Linked DNA regions of Mucilaginibacter gracilis. The main gene of each other region encodes a partner of the protein of the gene in region 2 in a complex. Links are inferred from orthologs where the notes say so. Each region holds a gene or a part of one and is shown on either strand. Other genes may lie near its edges. The genes, in order: rplL, BDD43_RS15960 and rplA.

Evidence for each region.
Region 1: BDD43_RS15960 (region 2) and rplL share a complex: the UniProt entries of both Escherichia coli proteins name them as parts of the 50S ribosomal subunit. The link is inferred for Mucilaginibacter gracilis from one-to-one orthologs.
Region 3: BDD43_RS15960 (region 2) and rplA share a complex: the UniProt entries of both Escherichia coli proteins name them as parts of the 50S ribosomal subunit. The link is inferred for Mucilaginibacter gracilis from one-to-one orthologs.

What each region holds. Positions count from the first base shown.
Region 1 is NZ_RBKU01000001.1:2,733,106-2,735,809, reverse strand. It holds rplL (50S ribosomal protein L7/L12), read right to left. Parts: upstream 1,690-2,704; coding sequence 1,312-1,689; downstream 1-1,311. Other genes in the region: rplA (50S ribosomal protein L1), read right to left, coding at 2,271-2,704; rplJ (50S ribosomal protein L10), read right to left, coding at 1,749-2,267; rpoB (DNA-directed RNA polymerase subunit beta), read right to left, coding at 1-1,096. UniProt on the Escherichia coli protein: The binding site for several of the GTPase factors involved in protein synthesis (IF-2, EF-Tu, EF-G and RF3). Is thus essential for accurate translation.
Region 2 is NZ_RBKU01000001.1:3,644,312-3,652,641, forward strand. Bases 1-2,794 are described here. They hold BDD43_RS15960 (type B 50S ribosomal protein L31), read left to right. Parts: upstream 1-1,171; coding sequence 1,172-1,417; downstream 1,418-2,794. Other genes in these bases: mce (methylmalonyl-CoA epimerase), read left to right, coding at 1-330; BDD43_RS15955 (hypothetical protein), read left to right, coding at 512-1,060; BDD43_RS15965 (putative sugar nucleotidyl transferase), read left to right, coding at 1,483-2,673; tpiA (triose-phosphate isomerase), read left to right, coding at 2,675-2,794. In the rest of the region: more of tpiA, read left to right, coding at 2,795-3,442; prmA (50S ribosomal protein L11 methyltransferase), read left to right, coding at 3,546-4,382; BDD43_RS15980 (UDP-N-acetylmuramate--L-alanine ligase), read left to right, coding at 4,515-5,888; BDD43_RS15985 (helix-turn-helix domain-containing protein), read left to right, coding at 5,959-6,300; BDD43_RS15990 (GNAT family N-acetyltransferase), read right to left, coding at 6,350-7,468; BDD43_RS15995 (hypothetical protein), read right to left, coding at 7,652-7,846; SMC-Scp complex subunit ScpB, read right to left, coding at 8,006-8,330.
Region 3 is NZ_RBKU01000001.1:2,729,446-2,734,689, reverse strand. What follows is about bases 1-2,900. They hold rplA (50S ribosomal protein L1), read right to left. Parts: upstream 1,850-2,900; coding sequence 1,151-1,849; downstream 1-1,150. Other genes in these bases: nusG (transcription termination/antitermination protein NusG), read right to left, coding at 2,576-2,900; rplK (50S ribosomal protein L11), read right to left, coding at 1,952-2,392; rplJ (50S ribosomal protein L10), read right to left, coding at 629-1,147; rplL (50S ribosomal protein L7/L12), read right to left, coding at 192-569. Outside these bases: more of nusG, read right to left, coding at 2,901-3,118; preprotein translocase subunit SecE, read right to left, coding at 3,132-3,326; tuf (elongation factor Tu), read right to left, coding at 3,489-4,676. UniProt on the Escherichia coli protein: One of the primary rRNA binding proteins, it binds very close to the 3'-end of the 23S rRNA. Forms part of the L1 stalk. It is often not seen in high-resolution crystal structures, but can be seen in cryo_EM and 3D reconstruction models.

The DNA.
Region 1 (2,704 bases), 910 kb from region 2 along the record:
TGCGGTACCTGCCCACATCGCCCAAATCATACCTCTTATCGGAGAAGAACAAACGATCAATGATACCACGAGCTGTTTCTTCATCAGGTGGTTCGGCGTTACGTAATTGACGGTAGATGTGCTCAACCGCTTCTTTCTCTGAGTTTGAAGTATCCTTTTGTAAGGTGTTATATATAATAGTATAATCACCGCTGGTTGAAGCATCTTCCTTGTTGAGGATGATAGTTTTCACACCTGCATCGATAATCATATCAATATGGTCGTCTTCTAAAACGGTTTCGCGCTCAAGGATGATCTCGTTACGGTCGATAGAAACTACCTCGCCGGTATCTTCATCAACAAAATCTTCCACCCATTTTTTGAGCACCCTTGCAGCAAGCTTACGGCCAATAAATTTCTTTAAGCCAGATTTGCTTACTTTTACTTCGTCGGCAAGTTCAAATAATTCTAAAATGTCTTTATCTGAATCGTAACCAATTGCACGTAGCAAGGTAGTAACCGGGAACTTTTTCTTACGGTCGATGTAAGCATACATTACGTTATTCACGTCTGTAGCAAACTCAATCCATGAGCCTTTAAAAGGAATAACGCGGGCAGAGTATAGCTTGGTACCGTTAGTGTGGCGGCTTTGTCCAAAAAATACACCCGGCGAACGGTGAAGCTGTGATACAATAACACGTTCGGCGCCGTTAATTACAAATGTTCCTTTAGGTGTCATATAAGGGATAGTTCCCAAATACACATCCTGAACAATTGTTTCAAAATCTTCGTGCTCCTCGTCGTTACACGACAGGCGAAGTTTTGCTTTTAAAGGTACGCTATGTGTTAAACCACGCTCAATACACTCCTGGATATCGTATCGTGGCGGATCAATAAAGTAATCAAGAAACTCCAAAACAAAGATGTTTCTTGAATCTGATATAGGAAAGTTTTCGGCAAACACCTTAAATAAACCTTCTTTATGACGGTTATCTGAAGTAGTTTGTAATTGAAAAAATTCCTGGAAAGACTGTAACTGTACATCCAAAAAGTCGGGATACTCCAAAACTTTCCTGCTGGTTGCAAAGTTTACTCTTTGATTAATTTTGTTTGCCAAGGGATTATAATTTTAGTTTATTAATAAACTGTGGTATAGATTTGAGTATTTAGATTTGAGGTCTGAGACTACAAGAGTTGGATTTTTTTGCTTTGAAGGCAACAAAATTTCACATCTCACATCTATTATCTCATATCTATAAGGCAATATAAACGACAATAGACCCCGACCAAATATTGGTCGGAGTCGTATGTTATTGGGCGTTATGGGTTAAATTACTTAACCTCAACAACAGCTCCTGCTTCTTCTAATTGTTTTTTCAAGCTTTCAGCTTCTTCTTTAGTTACACCAGTTTTAACTTCTTTAGGTGCACCATCAACTAAGTCTTTAGCTTCTTTCAAACCTAAGCCAGTTAAGTCTTTCACTAACTTAACAACTGCTAACTTAGCGCCACCAGCTTCTTTCAATATTACATCAAATGCTGTTTGTACTGCTGCTTCAGCCGGAGCTTCTGCTGCTGCTGCCGGGCCGGCTACTACTGCTGCCGCTGCTGGCTCAATGCCGTACTCGTCTTTCAAGATCTGAGCTAATTCGTTAACTTCTTTTACTGTTAAGTTTACCAATTGTTCAGCAAACGCTTTTAAATCTGCCATTACTATAAATTTTTAATGTTAAATACTTTGTTTTTTAATTCGAACTTAAGGTGTTCGATTTAACCTCTTTCTTGTAATGTTTTAACTAAACCGGCTATTGTGTTACCGCCCGATTTAAGAGCAGAAATAACATTTTTAGCAGGCGATTGCAATAATCCGATGATTTCGCCAACCAATTGCTCTTTCGATTTAAGGTTAACTAAAGCATCTAACTGGTTATCACCAATAAATATAGCAGTATCAATGTAAGCTGCTTTCAATACTGGCTTGTCACCTTTTTTTCTCAATTGTTTAATCAGTTTTGCCGGAGCAGTGCCTGATTTAGAGAACATGATAGATGATGAACCTTTTAATACGTCGTAGATTTCGGTAAAATCACCTTCAACAGCTTCCATAGCTTTTTTGATCAGTGAGTTTTTTGTTACCTGCATCTTAATGTCGCTTTCGAAACATTGACGACGGATAGCGTTAATTTTTGCAACAGTTAAATCAGAAGTGTCGGTAATATAAAAATTACCATACTCTTTCATTTGTTCAGCAAGGGCAAGAACAAGATCGTGTTTTTCTTCTTTATTCATGATTTAGATCCCCGCTACTGTTTTAGTTTCAACTTGTATTCCGGGAGACATGGTTGAAGAGATATGAATACTCTTGAAATATGTTCCTTTGGCTGCTGATGGTTTTAGTTTTGAAATGATTTGGAGAATTTCCAAAGCATTCTCATAAATTTTATCAGCAGGGAATGATACTTTTCCTATTGAGGTATGGATAATACCGGTTTTATCAACCTTGAAGTCAATTTTACCTGCTTTTACCTCAGTTACAGCTTTACCCACATCCTGGGTTACTGTACCTGATTTAGGGTTAGGCATTAAGTTACGCGGGCCTAATATACGACCCAAACGACCAACTTTAGCCATAACACTTGGCATAGTGATGATAATATCAACATCAGTCCATCCACCTTCAATCTTGGCGATATAATCATCCAAGCCTACAAAATCAGCACCTGCAT
Region 2 (8,330 bases):
AATACTGTAGTTTATAAAACCGAAACCGTTGATAACGAACAGGTAAGTACTGCTTTTTTGCAGGCCGGACCCAATAAAATTGAACTGCTGCAAGGCACACATCCTGATAGCGTTATTGCTAAATTTATTAAAAAAAAAGGGGAGGGGATACACCATATTGCTTTTGCCGTAACTGATATTTACGCCGAAATGCAGCGCCTTAAAACCGAAGGCTTTACACTGCTGAATAACGAACCGAAAAACGGTGCCGATAATAAACTGGTTTGTTTTGTGCATCCTAAAGACGTTAATGGCGTATTGATAGAACTTTGCCAGGAGAGAATTTTTTAATGAGCTAACCTACGCCTCCTCATTAATATGGCTATTAAAAATGTGCTTACCGGCCTTAAATTAAGGCCTAAAATGTTAAAGCTTGTTAAAAAACGTACTAATGTGTCATAAATCGCTTCATCTTCATTGTAATTTCATTTTGTAACGTATTTTTGTAGCGTAAATTACTAACTCCATCCGAATGAAAAAATGTTCCATAATTTGTTTACTGTTGTTAACCGCTTTACTACAGTTTTGTAAAAAGTCTGGCGACTCGACCGACAGTACCACTACCGCAGTGCTTTTCCAGGCGTATGTCAACAGTTCCGTTTGGACACCAACCTCAACCAAGGTTACATTAACATACAATGCCACTGCAAAAACCAAAACTTTTAGCTTTGAGGCCGACAGCACAAAAGACCAGATATTAATGACGATAAAACAACCGGCATCGGCTTTGGATAGTACATTTACTGCGCAAAATTATATTGCCGATACAACAGCTACATCAAACGTTACCTTGGCTTATAATAAATTGGTGAATAATGTGTACACGCCGGTAGGCACGTTAAAGGCAGGCAGTATTAATATATCATCAATTGATGTATCAAAAAAATTAGTTACCGGTACTTTTGTATTTAACGAAACCAAGTATAATTACGATAGTAATGGCAACATTGTGTCGCTAACGTCAACAGTAATATCAAGCGGGGAGTTTAATAACCTGCCGTATACGTTTAAAAGGCAATAGCATATATAGCCATACATATTTGTAAGAGTGTTGATAATTTTTACTTTTTAATTTTCACAGTTTAATTTAAAAAAGTATATTTGCGCCTCTTTTGAAAAGGAATATAACAAAATGAAAAAAGATTTGCACCCATCCAGCTATAGATTTGTTGTTTTTAAAGACTTGTCTAACGACTATGCTTTTTTAACAAAATCATGCATTGATACTAAAGAATCCATTAAATGGGAAGACGGTAATGAGTACCCTTTAGTAAAATTAGAAATATCTCACACATCGCACCCGTTCTTTACAGGTAAGATGAAGTTGATTGATACTGCCGGCCGTATTGATAAATTCAAAACTCGTTACAAAAGATAATCGGTATTTAAATAAATATTTTAAAGTCTCGGCTTTCCAGCCGGGACTTTTTTTATTTTTGCGCAATGGCAATCATCCTCTTTGACGATAACGCGCAACACACCCTACAACCACTAACCTTTACCCGGCCCGTTGCCGATTTGCGTATTGGTATAGTAACCATAGCTCAAAAGTGGGCAACCTGCCTAAAACAGAGCTATTCGTTTTTAACACGAGGTTACTTACAGGCCAAATTCCCACTCAAAATATCCGAAGATAATATCTTTATTAATGGCTCGGTTTGCCCTGACGAAGGCTTGCTGGAAGCTATTTATAATTTGGGTATAGGCGAGGCTTTAATAAAAGATGATTTATTTATAGCCGTAAAGCTAACCGAAGGCGACGCCTGGGCTTTCAACTCCTTAAACCAGGCCATTTACGCACCTGTAAACTATACCGGTAATTTTGTAAGCATTAAGTACCCCGAAGATATTTTTAAAAACAATGCCACCGAAATAGCTAACGATTTTAAGCTGATAACAAACGGCCGTACCAGTGCGCAATTAAGCTCCACCAATACCTTTATTGGTGATGATTTTTTTGCCGAAGAAGGTGCCGAAGCCGAATGCTCAACCTTTAACTCTAAAAGCGGGCCCATTTATTTAGCCAAAACTACCCAAGTTTGGGAAGGTACCAATATTCGTGGAGCATTTGCGCTTTGTAATAACTCGCAGGTTAAAATGGGCACTAAAATTTATGGCGGTACTACTGTTGGCCCGTATTGCCGGGTTGGCGGCGAGGTAAATAATGCTGTGCTTTGGGGGTATTCGGCAAAGGGGCACGAGGGATATTTAGGTAATTCGGTAGTAGGCGAATGGTGTAATTTGGGTGCCGATACCAATAACTCTAACCTTAAAAATAATTATTCGGAAGTTAAACTTTGGGACTATACTACTCAACACTACCGTAAAACAGGCTTGCTGTTTTGCGGCCTCATTATGGGCGATCATTCCAAATGCGGTATCAATACCATGTTTAATACCGGAACAGTTGTTGGTGTAAATGCCAATGTTTTTGGAGCCGGTTATCCACCAAATTTTATTCCCGATTTTAGCTGGGGTGGTGCCGATGGCTTTGAGGTTTATTCGGCAAAAAAAGCTTTCGAAACCAACCAAAAAGTGTTTGAGCGCAGGGAGCATCGTGAGTTTAACCAAATTGAACAGGATATTTTACAAACAGTATTTGAATTAACCAAATCATATAGAAGCAATTTTTAAAATGAGAAAGAAAATAGTAGCCGGTAACTGGAAAATGAACATGGATTATAACGAAGGTTTAACCCTGTTTAGCGAAATGATTGATCTTGTAAAAAGCGAGATAACCGGGGCACAACAAGCTGTGGTATGCAGTCCGTTTATACATTTGCATAGTCTGGCCCAGGCCGCTACAGCAAGCGATAAGGTATCAATAGGCGCTCAAAATGCGCACCAGGCCGAGGTCGGAGCTTATACCGGCGAAATATCTGCCAAAATGATAAAATCGGTAGGTGCCGAATATGTAATATTAGGCCACTCGGAGCGCCGCCAGTATTTTGGTGAAACCAACGAGTTGTTGGCTAAAAAAACAGATACAGTTTTAAAAAACAGCCTGATCCCCATTTTTTGCATTGGCGAAACATTGCAAGAACGCGAAGCCAATACCCACTTTGACGTAATTAAGGCGCAATTGGTTGAAGGCGTTTTCCATTTAGAGGCTGACGCTTTTGCCAAGTTGGTAATAGCTTACGAACCCGTTTGGGCAATTGGTACAGGCGTAACCGCAAGCGCAGAACAGGCACAAGAGATACATGAGTTTATCCGCAAGGAAATTGCCACAAAATACAGCCAGGCTGTTGCCGACGAAATTACCATACTTTACGGCGGAAGCTGTAACCCCAAAAATGCCCCCGAACTTTTTGCTAAAGCAGATATTGATGGCGGGTTGATAGGTGGTGCATCATTAAAAGCAAGAGATTTTGTTGATATATTAAAGGTGTTTAATAATTAGTATCAAGGAGCAAGTATCATGTATCAAGATTTTTTTTTGGTATATGTATACTTGCTCCTTGCATATAATTCTCCGACACATACTTACTACTTGATACTTCCCCATGAATTACTACGAACTCCTCTTCACCACCATTATTACCGACGATTACCAGCAAGACCTGCTCATTAACGAACTTGCCGAGTTTGGTTTTGATACTTTTGAGGATATGGATTTCGGTTTTAAAGCATATATTCCGGCTGAAGGGTTTAATAAAAAGGCTTTAGATGAGGCTTTAAAACCCTACCACAATCTGTTTACTTTTAGCTATGAGGTAACGCTTATCCCGCAAAAAAACTGGAACGAGGTTTGGGAAAGTAACTTTGAGCCTATCGAAATTAAGGATAAAGTTTACGTTAGGGCTACCTTCCACCAGCCTAAACCCAGTTTTGCCTATGAGATAGTTATTGACCCTAAAATGGCTTTTGGTACCGGGCACCACCAAACTACATCTATGATGATGGAATGGATGCTTGAAACCGATTTTAAAGATAAAACCGTTTTGGATATGGGTTGCGGAACAGGCATATTGGCAATACTGGCCTCAAAAATGGGTGCAACAAGTGTAACCGCTATTGATTACGACGAGATTTGTTACGAAAGCACCCTCGAAAATGCACCACTAAACCACATTGGCAATATTATTGCCATTTGCGGCTCAAAAGATGCCATTCCCGATTATGAGTACGACATTATTTTGGCCAATATTAATCGCAATATTTTGATTGAGCAAATGGATAGGTATGTACAGGTGTTAAAACCCGGCGGTCATATTTTTTTCAGCGGTTTTTACGAAAGCCCTGATATGGACATTATTACCGCAGAAGCGGCTAAGTACGGATTGAAATACCTATCTCATAAAGAAGATAAAAGCTGGGTAGCCGTAAAGTTTAGCAATTGAGTTTTCAACAAGTGCAATAAATACTAACATTTTTCAATTTTAAACCTGTATTGCAGTAAAACAATTGTTTAATTAAATAAGTAATTTTGTTTATTTGTAATATATAACTTTCTTTAAAGATAATAAATTTACATGATAGTACATTTTATAGCCATTGGTGGTAGTGCAATGCATAATCTGGCTATTGCATTACATAAAAAAGGCTTTATAGTAAGCGGTTCAGACGATGTACTTTTTGAGCCTTCGGTATCGCGCCTGGCCGGGCAGGGTATATTGCCTGCAGCACAAGGTTGGTATCCCGAAAAGGTAACCGCCGATATTGATGCTATTATTTTAGGTATGCATGCCCGTGTTGATAACCCCGAGTTATTAAAAGCGCAACACCTGGGGCTTAAAATATATTCGTATCCGGAGTATATTTACGAGCAATCAAAAAACAAAATACGGGTGGTTGTGGGTGGCAGTCATGGTAAAACAACCATTACCAGCATGATATTGCATGCTTTAAAGTGCGCAAAAAGGGATTTTGATTATCTGGTAGGTGCGCAGTTGGCCGGTTTTGATACAATGGTTAGGTTAACCAACGACGCTCCGGTGATAGTGATAGAAGGGGATGAGTATCTGGCATCGCCAATAGACCGCCGACCCAAATTTCATTTATATAAAGCCAACATTGCGGTTTTAAGCGGCATAGCCTGGGACCATATTAATGTATTCCCCACTTTTGAAAATTACACCGAGCAGTTTAGCTTATTTTTAGATACCATACAGCCTGGTGGAACGGTGATTTATAGCGAAACCGACCACGTACTTAAAGCTGTAGTAACCGAAAACAAATCGGAAATTAAAAAGGTGCCTTATCACTTGCCTCAATTTGAGATTGATAACGGCATAACCCAAATTATTTACAGCGGTAATAAATATGCCTTACAGGTGTTTGGCCAACACAATCTGCTCAATATAGAAGCCGCCAAGTTAATATGCCTTGAATTGGGTATTATTGAAGCCGATTTTTATAGTTATATAACCACTTTTACAGGTGCTGCCCGCCGTTTAGAGGTACTTGCTAAAACCGAAACCGGCAATATTTATAAGGATTTTGCCCATTCGCCATCAAAGCTTACGGCTACTATAAACGCTGTAAAAACGCAATTTCCGAATAGGAAATTGATTGCGCTTATTGAATTGCATACGTTTAGCAGCCTTAATAAAAATTTTTTAAGCGAATATGCCGGCACAATGGATATGGCCGACGAAGCTATTGTGTTTATTGACGAGCATACCTTTAAGCAAAAAAATATTGAGCCTTATCCGGTAGAGATATTAAAACAAGCTTTCGCGAAAAATGATATGTTAGTTTTTAACAAAACGGATAATTTATTAACCTTTTTGGAAAATGTAGATCTGCATAATACAAACCTGCTCTTGATGAGTTCGGGTAATTTTGGAGGCTTGAATTTAAACGTTTTAACTCAAAAATTATTAAAAAAAGCCGCGCAAATTTGAAATGTTAATTAAAAAATTATCGTAACTTTATATAATTCTATTACAAACCTTATCCTTAATTAATTATTGCATGAAGACCCTCGGGAAAAAAATCAGACTATTACGGCATCAAAGAGGTTGGAGCCAGGAAGACGTTGCTAAGCGCCTCGATATTTCCATCCCCGCTTTTTCTAAAATTGAAACTGGCATAACTGATATTAACTTATCAAGGCTTGAACAAATATCAATTTTGTTTGATATGACCGTTGTTCAATTACTCACCTTTAACGATACCGATCAAGAGCAAAAGTATACTAATGAACTTGATAGCGTGAGCAAAAAACTAAGCGATCGCGATACTGAAGTGATTGACCTGCAAAAAAAGGTTATTGAGCTTTACGAAGAATTGCGCTTAAATAAAGTAACCGCATAATAATATAGAAAAAACCCGGTTTTAAGCCGGGTTTTTAGTTGGTTTTTGTTTAGAATATACACCGCATGGTGAGGTGCCTTTTACCAAACGTTGCTCCTGTAGCTTCGTGCAGGGCTATCATTTTGTCGTTAAAATCACCCACCCACGATAGTTCTAATTCAAAATATTGGTTTAGCGGGTACACATATTCCTTCAACTTAATAAACATTGCCGATTCCAAACCGTGCTTTTGAAACTTCTCCTTCGTTCCCATCACAATTGCACGCATACGCGATACCCCTTTCCAACGGTGATACAAAAATTTAAGTTTACCAATAAGATTTAGCTTGCCGTTTAGTGTTTTTATCATCTGGTTGGCGTCAGGCAATATCAAGGTAAAGGATGCAGGTTCGCCGTTTACATAGGCAAACCATATCAGGCTTTCGTCCATAATGGCCTTCATTTGTTTAAAGCTTTCCATAATGGTTACCTTGTTAATGGGTACAAAGTTTTCAAAGTTTTTCCAGGCATCATTATAAATTTCCAAAAAGTCGTCGGCATATTGGTCTATTTTTGATGTTTCCAGGTGCTTAAATTCGTAGCCAGGCTTTTTGGCTACCCACTCAGCAATTTTAGTAAAACGTTCGGGAAAAGGCTTGTAAACCGTTAGGTGATTGGTTATTTGCTCGTATAACGTTTTAAAGCCATAATCCTCAAAAAAGCCTTTGTAATAAAGCGGGTTATAGTTCATTCCGTACGATGGTACGGTAAAACCTTCAACCAGCAGGCCCCAAAATTTATCGTTCTCACCAAAATTAATGGGCCCGTCCATAGCTTGCATGCCGTTTTGTTGTAGCCAGGCTTTAGCCGTGTCAAATAATTTAAATGCCGCCTGTTTATCGTCAATACACTCAAAAAAGCCACAGCCACCGGTGGGTTGCTCATAATTGTATGCTTTTTCGTTGTTGATAAAGGCAGCTATGCGGCCTATAATTTGGCCATTATCATGGCGTAAAACCCAGCGCGTGGCTTTGCCATGGGTATGAAAATTATTTTTTTCGGGGTCAAAAACTGCCTCAATATCAATATCAAGGGGGCATATCCAAACGGTATCGTTTTTGTAAATAATGCGGGCAGCATCTAAAAAGGCTTTTTTATCTGCCCTGGTAATAACTTCGGTTATCGTCATGCTTTAAAGATAATTATAGTTTGCCATATGGCGCAAATGGATAGGCTAATAGCTACGCATTGCTGTAAATTATTAAAGTACATTAATGCGTATTGCAGCCACAAGCAGCAAAATACGGCATAAAAAAAGCACCCGGCGCAGCGCCGAATGCCTTGTTTTAATCAATATTTTATGGGAGATTAATTAATAATCGTCTTCTTCATCCAAGTCGTCAAACTTCTCGTAAGCACCTAATTCTTCAATAGGAGTATCAAACTCATCATCGTCATCATCATCTATAAACTTGCTTTTAGGTTTAGGGGCCGGGGCTTTTTCACTTCCTTTTATTGGGGCTGCTTTTGCACTTGTCTTTTTTGCCGGTTTCTTGGGGGTTTCCATTGAAAATAGATTAGCGGTTGTAATTTGGTTATCGTAATTTAAATTTACTAAGAAATAGAATATGTAAAGGCTTTTTTTGAATTTTTTTTGACGGTGCTTTTAAGCCTTCATCAAATCAAAAATAAAGAAAATGATTTTTAATGAAAAAAACTTTGAAAATTATTCCGACTGCTCTCCAACTGCCGAATTATCAGGCGTAAGTTCTTTTAATTGAGGTAATTCGTTTAAATTATTAATTCCAAAATAATCCATAAAGAAAGGGCTGGTGGCATAAATTATAGGCTTACCAACACTTTCGGCCTTGCCGGCTATGGCGATAAGCTCCTTTTCTAACAGCTTTTGGATTGAATAATCGCAGTTAACACCACGTATTTGTTCAATTTCCAGTTTGGTTACCGGTTGTTGGTAGGCAATAATTGCCAGGGTTTCGAGCGCTGCCTGGCTTAATTTTTTTTTGGAACGCTGTAATTGCAGCTGTTTTATA
Region 3 (5,244 bases), 910 kb from region 2 along the record:
TAAACTGTGGTATAGATTTGAGTATTTAGATTTGAGGTCTGAGACTACAAGAGTTGGATTTTTTTGCTTTGAAGGCAACAAAATTTCACATCTCACATCTATTATCTCATATCTATAAGGCAATATAAACGACAATAGACCCCGACCAAATATTGGTCGGAGTCGTATGTTATTGGGCGTTATGGGTTAAATTACTTAACCTCAACAACAGCTCCTGCTTCTTCTAATTGTTTTTTCAAGCTTTCAGCTTCTTCTTTAGTTACACCAGTTTTAACTTCTTTAGGTGCACCATCAACTAAGTCTTTAGCTTCTTTCAAACCTAAGCCAGTTAAGTCTTTCACTAACTTAACAACTGCTAACTTAGCGCCACCAGCTTCTTTCAATATTACATCAAATGCTGTTTGTACTGCTGCTTCAGCCGGAGCTTCTGCTGCTGCTGCCGGGCCGGCTACTACTGCTGCCGCTGCTGGCTCAATGCCGTACTCGTCTTTCAAGATCTGAGCTAATTCGTTAACTTCTTTTACTGTTAAGTTTACCAATTGTTCAGCAAACGCTTTTAAATCTGCCATTACTATAAATTTTTAATGTTAAATACTTTGTTTTTTAATTCGAACTTAAGGTGTTCGATTTAACCTCTTTCTTGTAATGTTTTAACTAAACCGGCTATTGTGTTACCGCCCGATTTAAGAGCAGAAATAACATTTTTAGCAGGCGATTGCAATAATCCGATGATTTCGCCAACCAATTGCTCTTTCGATTTAAGGTTAACTAAAGCATCTAACTGGTTATCACCAATAAATATAGCAGTATCAATGTAAGCTGCTTTCAATACTGGCTTGTCACCTTTTTTTCTCAATTGTTTAATCAGTTTTGCCGGAGCAGTGCCTGATTTAGAGAACATGATAGATGATGAACCTTTTAATACGTCGTAGATTTCGGTAAAATCACCTTCAACAGCTTCCATAGCTTTTTTGATCAGTGAGTTTTTTGTTACCTGCATCTTAATGTCGCTTTCGAAACATTGACGACGGATAGCGTTAATTTTTGCAACAGTTAAATCAGAAGTGTCGGTAATATAAAAATTACCATACTCTTTCATTTGTTCAGCAAGGGCAAGAACAAGATCGTGTTTTTCTTCTTTATTCATGATTTAGATCCCCGCTACTGTTTTAGTTTCAACTTGTATTCCGGGAGACATGGTTGAAGAGATATGAATACTCTTGAAATATGTTCCTTTGGCTGCTGATGGTTTTAGTTTTGAAATGATTTGGAGAATTTCCAAAGCATTCTCATAAATTTTATCAGCAGGGAATGATACTTTTCCTATTGAGGTATGGATAATACCGGTTTTATCAACCTTGAAGTCAATTTTACCTGCTTTTACCTCAGTTACAGCTTTACCCACATCCTGGGTTACTGTACCTGATTTAGGGTTAGGCATTAAGTTACGCGGGCCTAATATACGACCCAAACGACCAACTTTAGCCATAACACTTGGCATAGTGATGATAATATCAACATCAGTCCATCCACCTTCAATCTTGGCGATATAATCATCCAAGCCTACAAAATCAGCACCTGCATCTTTAGCTTCTTGTTCCTTTTCAGGAGTACAAAGCACCAATACACGTACAGTTTTGCCGGTTCCGTGAGGTAAGGTTGCAATACCACGCACCATTTGATTGGCTTTACGCGGATCAACACCTAAACGAACATCTATATCAACCGAAGCATCAAATTTAGCGATAGTAATATCTTTCACTAATGAAGATGCATCCTGTAAAGAATACGCTTTATTAACCTCAACTTTGGATAGTGCCGTTTTTTGATTTTTTGTTAATCTTGCCACTGTCTTTTAAACTGATTAGTTATTTAATGTTTCAATTTCGTTTTTCGAATTTTTGATTTCGGTGTTTAATTCCGAGAGTAAAAATCCGACTTCGGAAATCATTTAATTCCAGGGCGCTGTACCAGAAACGGTAATTCCCATACTGCGAGCTGTGCCTGCCACCATTTTCATGGCCGATTCAACTGTGAATGCATTTAAGTCGGTCATTTTATCTTTGGCGATAGTTTCAACCTGGTCCCAGCTTACGCTTGATACCTTTTTACGGTTGGGTTCTGCCGATCCGCTCTTTAAACCGGTAGCTTCCAATAACTGGATAGCAACTGGTGGAGTTTTGATGATAAAATCAAACGATTTATCTACATAAACTGTGATTACTACTGGCAACACTTTACCTGGCTTGTCTTGCGTACGGGCATTAAACTGCTTGCAAAACTCCATAATGTTCACACCTTTAGCACCCAATGCTGGGCCTATTGGAGGAGATGGGTTTGCAGCGCCGCCTTTTACCTGTAGCTTAACCATTGCACCGACTTCTTTTGCCATTTTAATTTAATTATTGTTACTTAATGTTAATAAGTGGAAGCTATGTAACATTTTCTTAGATTTGAGTATTGAGATATGAGATTTTAAACCTCTTTTTCTCTTTACTTTCTTCCAATTATCGTGATCAGATTTTTAATGCCGATAGGGTATCTCAAAATCCTATCTAACATGTTACATCTAAAATTATTCTTTTTCAACCTGCATGTAATTCAATTCGAGCGGCGTACGGCGGCCAAATATCTTTACCATTACTTTCAGTTTCTTTTTCTCTTCGTTAACTTCTTCAATAACGCCGCTAAAGCCATTAAACGGCCCATCCATTACCTTAACGTTTTCGCCAATGTAATATGGTACGTTCATTGTTTCGCCTTGCTCGCTCATTTCGTCAACCTTACCTAAAATACGGTTAACTTCGGCCTGGCGCAAAGGAATAGCGTTACCTTGTTTATCGCCTAAAAAGCCAATAACGCTGTTTATATTTTTTATAATGTGCTCCAACTCACCGTCGAGCGCGGCTTCCATCAGTACGTAGCCCGGAAAAAAGTTACGCTCTTTTGCTATTTTCTTTCCATCGCGCATCTGGTAATATTTTTCCATTGGTATTAATACCTGCGGAACCAGATGTGATATACCTAAACGATTAATTTCGGCATCTATGTATTGCTTAACCTTTTTTTCTTTACCACTTATGGCTCTCACCACGTACCATTTCAACTGATCGCTCATCGTTATTAAAATATTACGCTAATGATTTATAGAAGTATTGCAGTAAACGGCCAAATGATTGATCCATAAGCAATACTATTAAAGCTATGATAATAGCAGCTATCAATACTAAAATTGCACTATTTTGTAATTCGCTCCACGTAGGCCAGGTTACCTTTTCGGTAAGCTCTTCGTAGGACTCCTTTATATATTCAGTTACTTTAGCCATTTTGTTTACTTCCTCTTCAAGCACGGGAACAAGGATTCGAACCCTGATCAAAGGTTTTGGAGACCTCTATTCTACCGTTGAACTATTCCCGTTTATTATAAGAAAACATAAGCCCGCATTTGATAGCAGACTTATGTTTCTCAATTAACCTTTTTTGAAATATTATTTCAAAATTTCTGTTACCTGACCAGCACCTACTGTTCTGCCACCTTCACGGATAGCGAAACGTAAGCCTTTTTCCATCGCGATAGCATTAATCAACTTTACAGTGATTGTTACGTTATCACCTGGCATAACCATTTCTACACCTTCGGCTAATGAAATTTCACCAGTTACGTCTGTTGTGCGGAAATAGAATTGCGGACGGTATTTGTTAAAGAATGGCGTGTGACGGCCACCTTCTGCTTTTGACAATACGTAAACCTCAGCCTTGAAATCTGTGTGAGGAGTTACTGAACCTGGTTTGCAAATAACCATACCACGACGGATGGCTTCTTTTTCAATACCACGTAATAATAAACCAACGTTATCACCAGCTTCACCACGGTCAAGGATTTTGCGGAACATCTCAACACCAGTTACGGTTGATTTTAAGTTCTCAGCACCCATACCTAAGATATCAACCTGATCACCTGAGTTAATAATACCACGCTCGATACGACCGGTTGCAACAGTACCACGACCAGTGATCGAGAATACGTCTTCAACAGGCATCAAGAAAGGAAGCTCAGTTAAACGTGGAGGAATTGGAATGTAGTTATCAACAGCGTTCATCAAATCCATGATCTTCTCAACCCATTTATCATCGCCGTTAAGACCACCTAATGCTGAACCCTGGATAACCGGGATATCATCACCTGGATATTCGTAGAATGATAATAATTCACGAATTTCCATTTCAACTAATTCTAATAATTCCGGATCATCAACCATGTCAACCTTGTTCATGAAAACAACAAGTGCAGGTACACCTACCTGACGTGCTAACAGGATGTGTTCGCGGGTTTGTGGCATCGGACCATCAGTTGCAGCAACTACTATGATAGCACCATCCATTTGAGCAGCACCTGTAACCATGTTTTTCACATAATCCGCGTGACCTGGACAGTCAACGTGAGCATAGTGACGGCTAGCAGTTGAATACTCAACGTGCGCTGTATTGATAGTAATACCACGTTCTTTTTCTTCAGGAGCTGAATCGATAGAATCGAAAGAACGAGCTTCTGAAAAACCTTTGTCAGCTAATACTTTGGTGATAGCTGCGGTAAGGGTTGTTTTACCGTGGTCAACGTGACCGATAGTACCGATGTTTAAGTGCGGCTTACTGCGGTCAAACTTTTCTTTTGCCATGATTTATAAATGTTTGTAGGTTAATTTTTATTTTCTAATTGTTATAATACTAAAATTATAGAGCCAACAATGGGATTTGAACCCATGACCTCTTCCTTACCAAGGAAGTGCTCTACCACTGAGCTACGTCGGCTTTTTTGTTAGTTCATTTGTTCACTTGTTGATTAGTTTATTAGTGCCAAGCACCAATGAACCAGCGAACTAATAAACCAATGAACCAAACTGAGCGGAAGACGAGGTTCGAACTCGCGACCTATAGCTTGGAAGGCTATCGCTCTACCAACTGAGCTACTTCCGCTTTTTTTAATGATTGAATGATTGAGTTTTTGAATGACTGAATGTTTAAAATTCAATTTTTCAATAACTCAATCATTTTCCTTTTTAATTTCCAGATCATTCAATCCATCAATCATTCAGGAACTCAATCCTTAACAAGTGGGGGGAGAAGGATTCGAACCTTCGTAGCCGAAGCAACGGATTTACAGTCCGTCCCATTTGACCGCTCTGGTATCCCCCCAAGTTAATTTTGGATTTGGTATTTTCAATTCGGGATTTGATTTTATTCAAA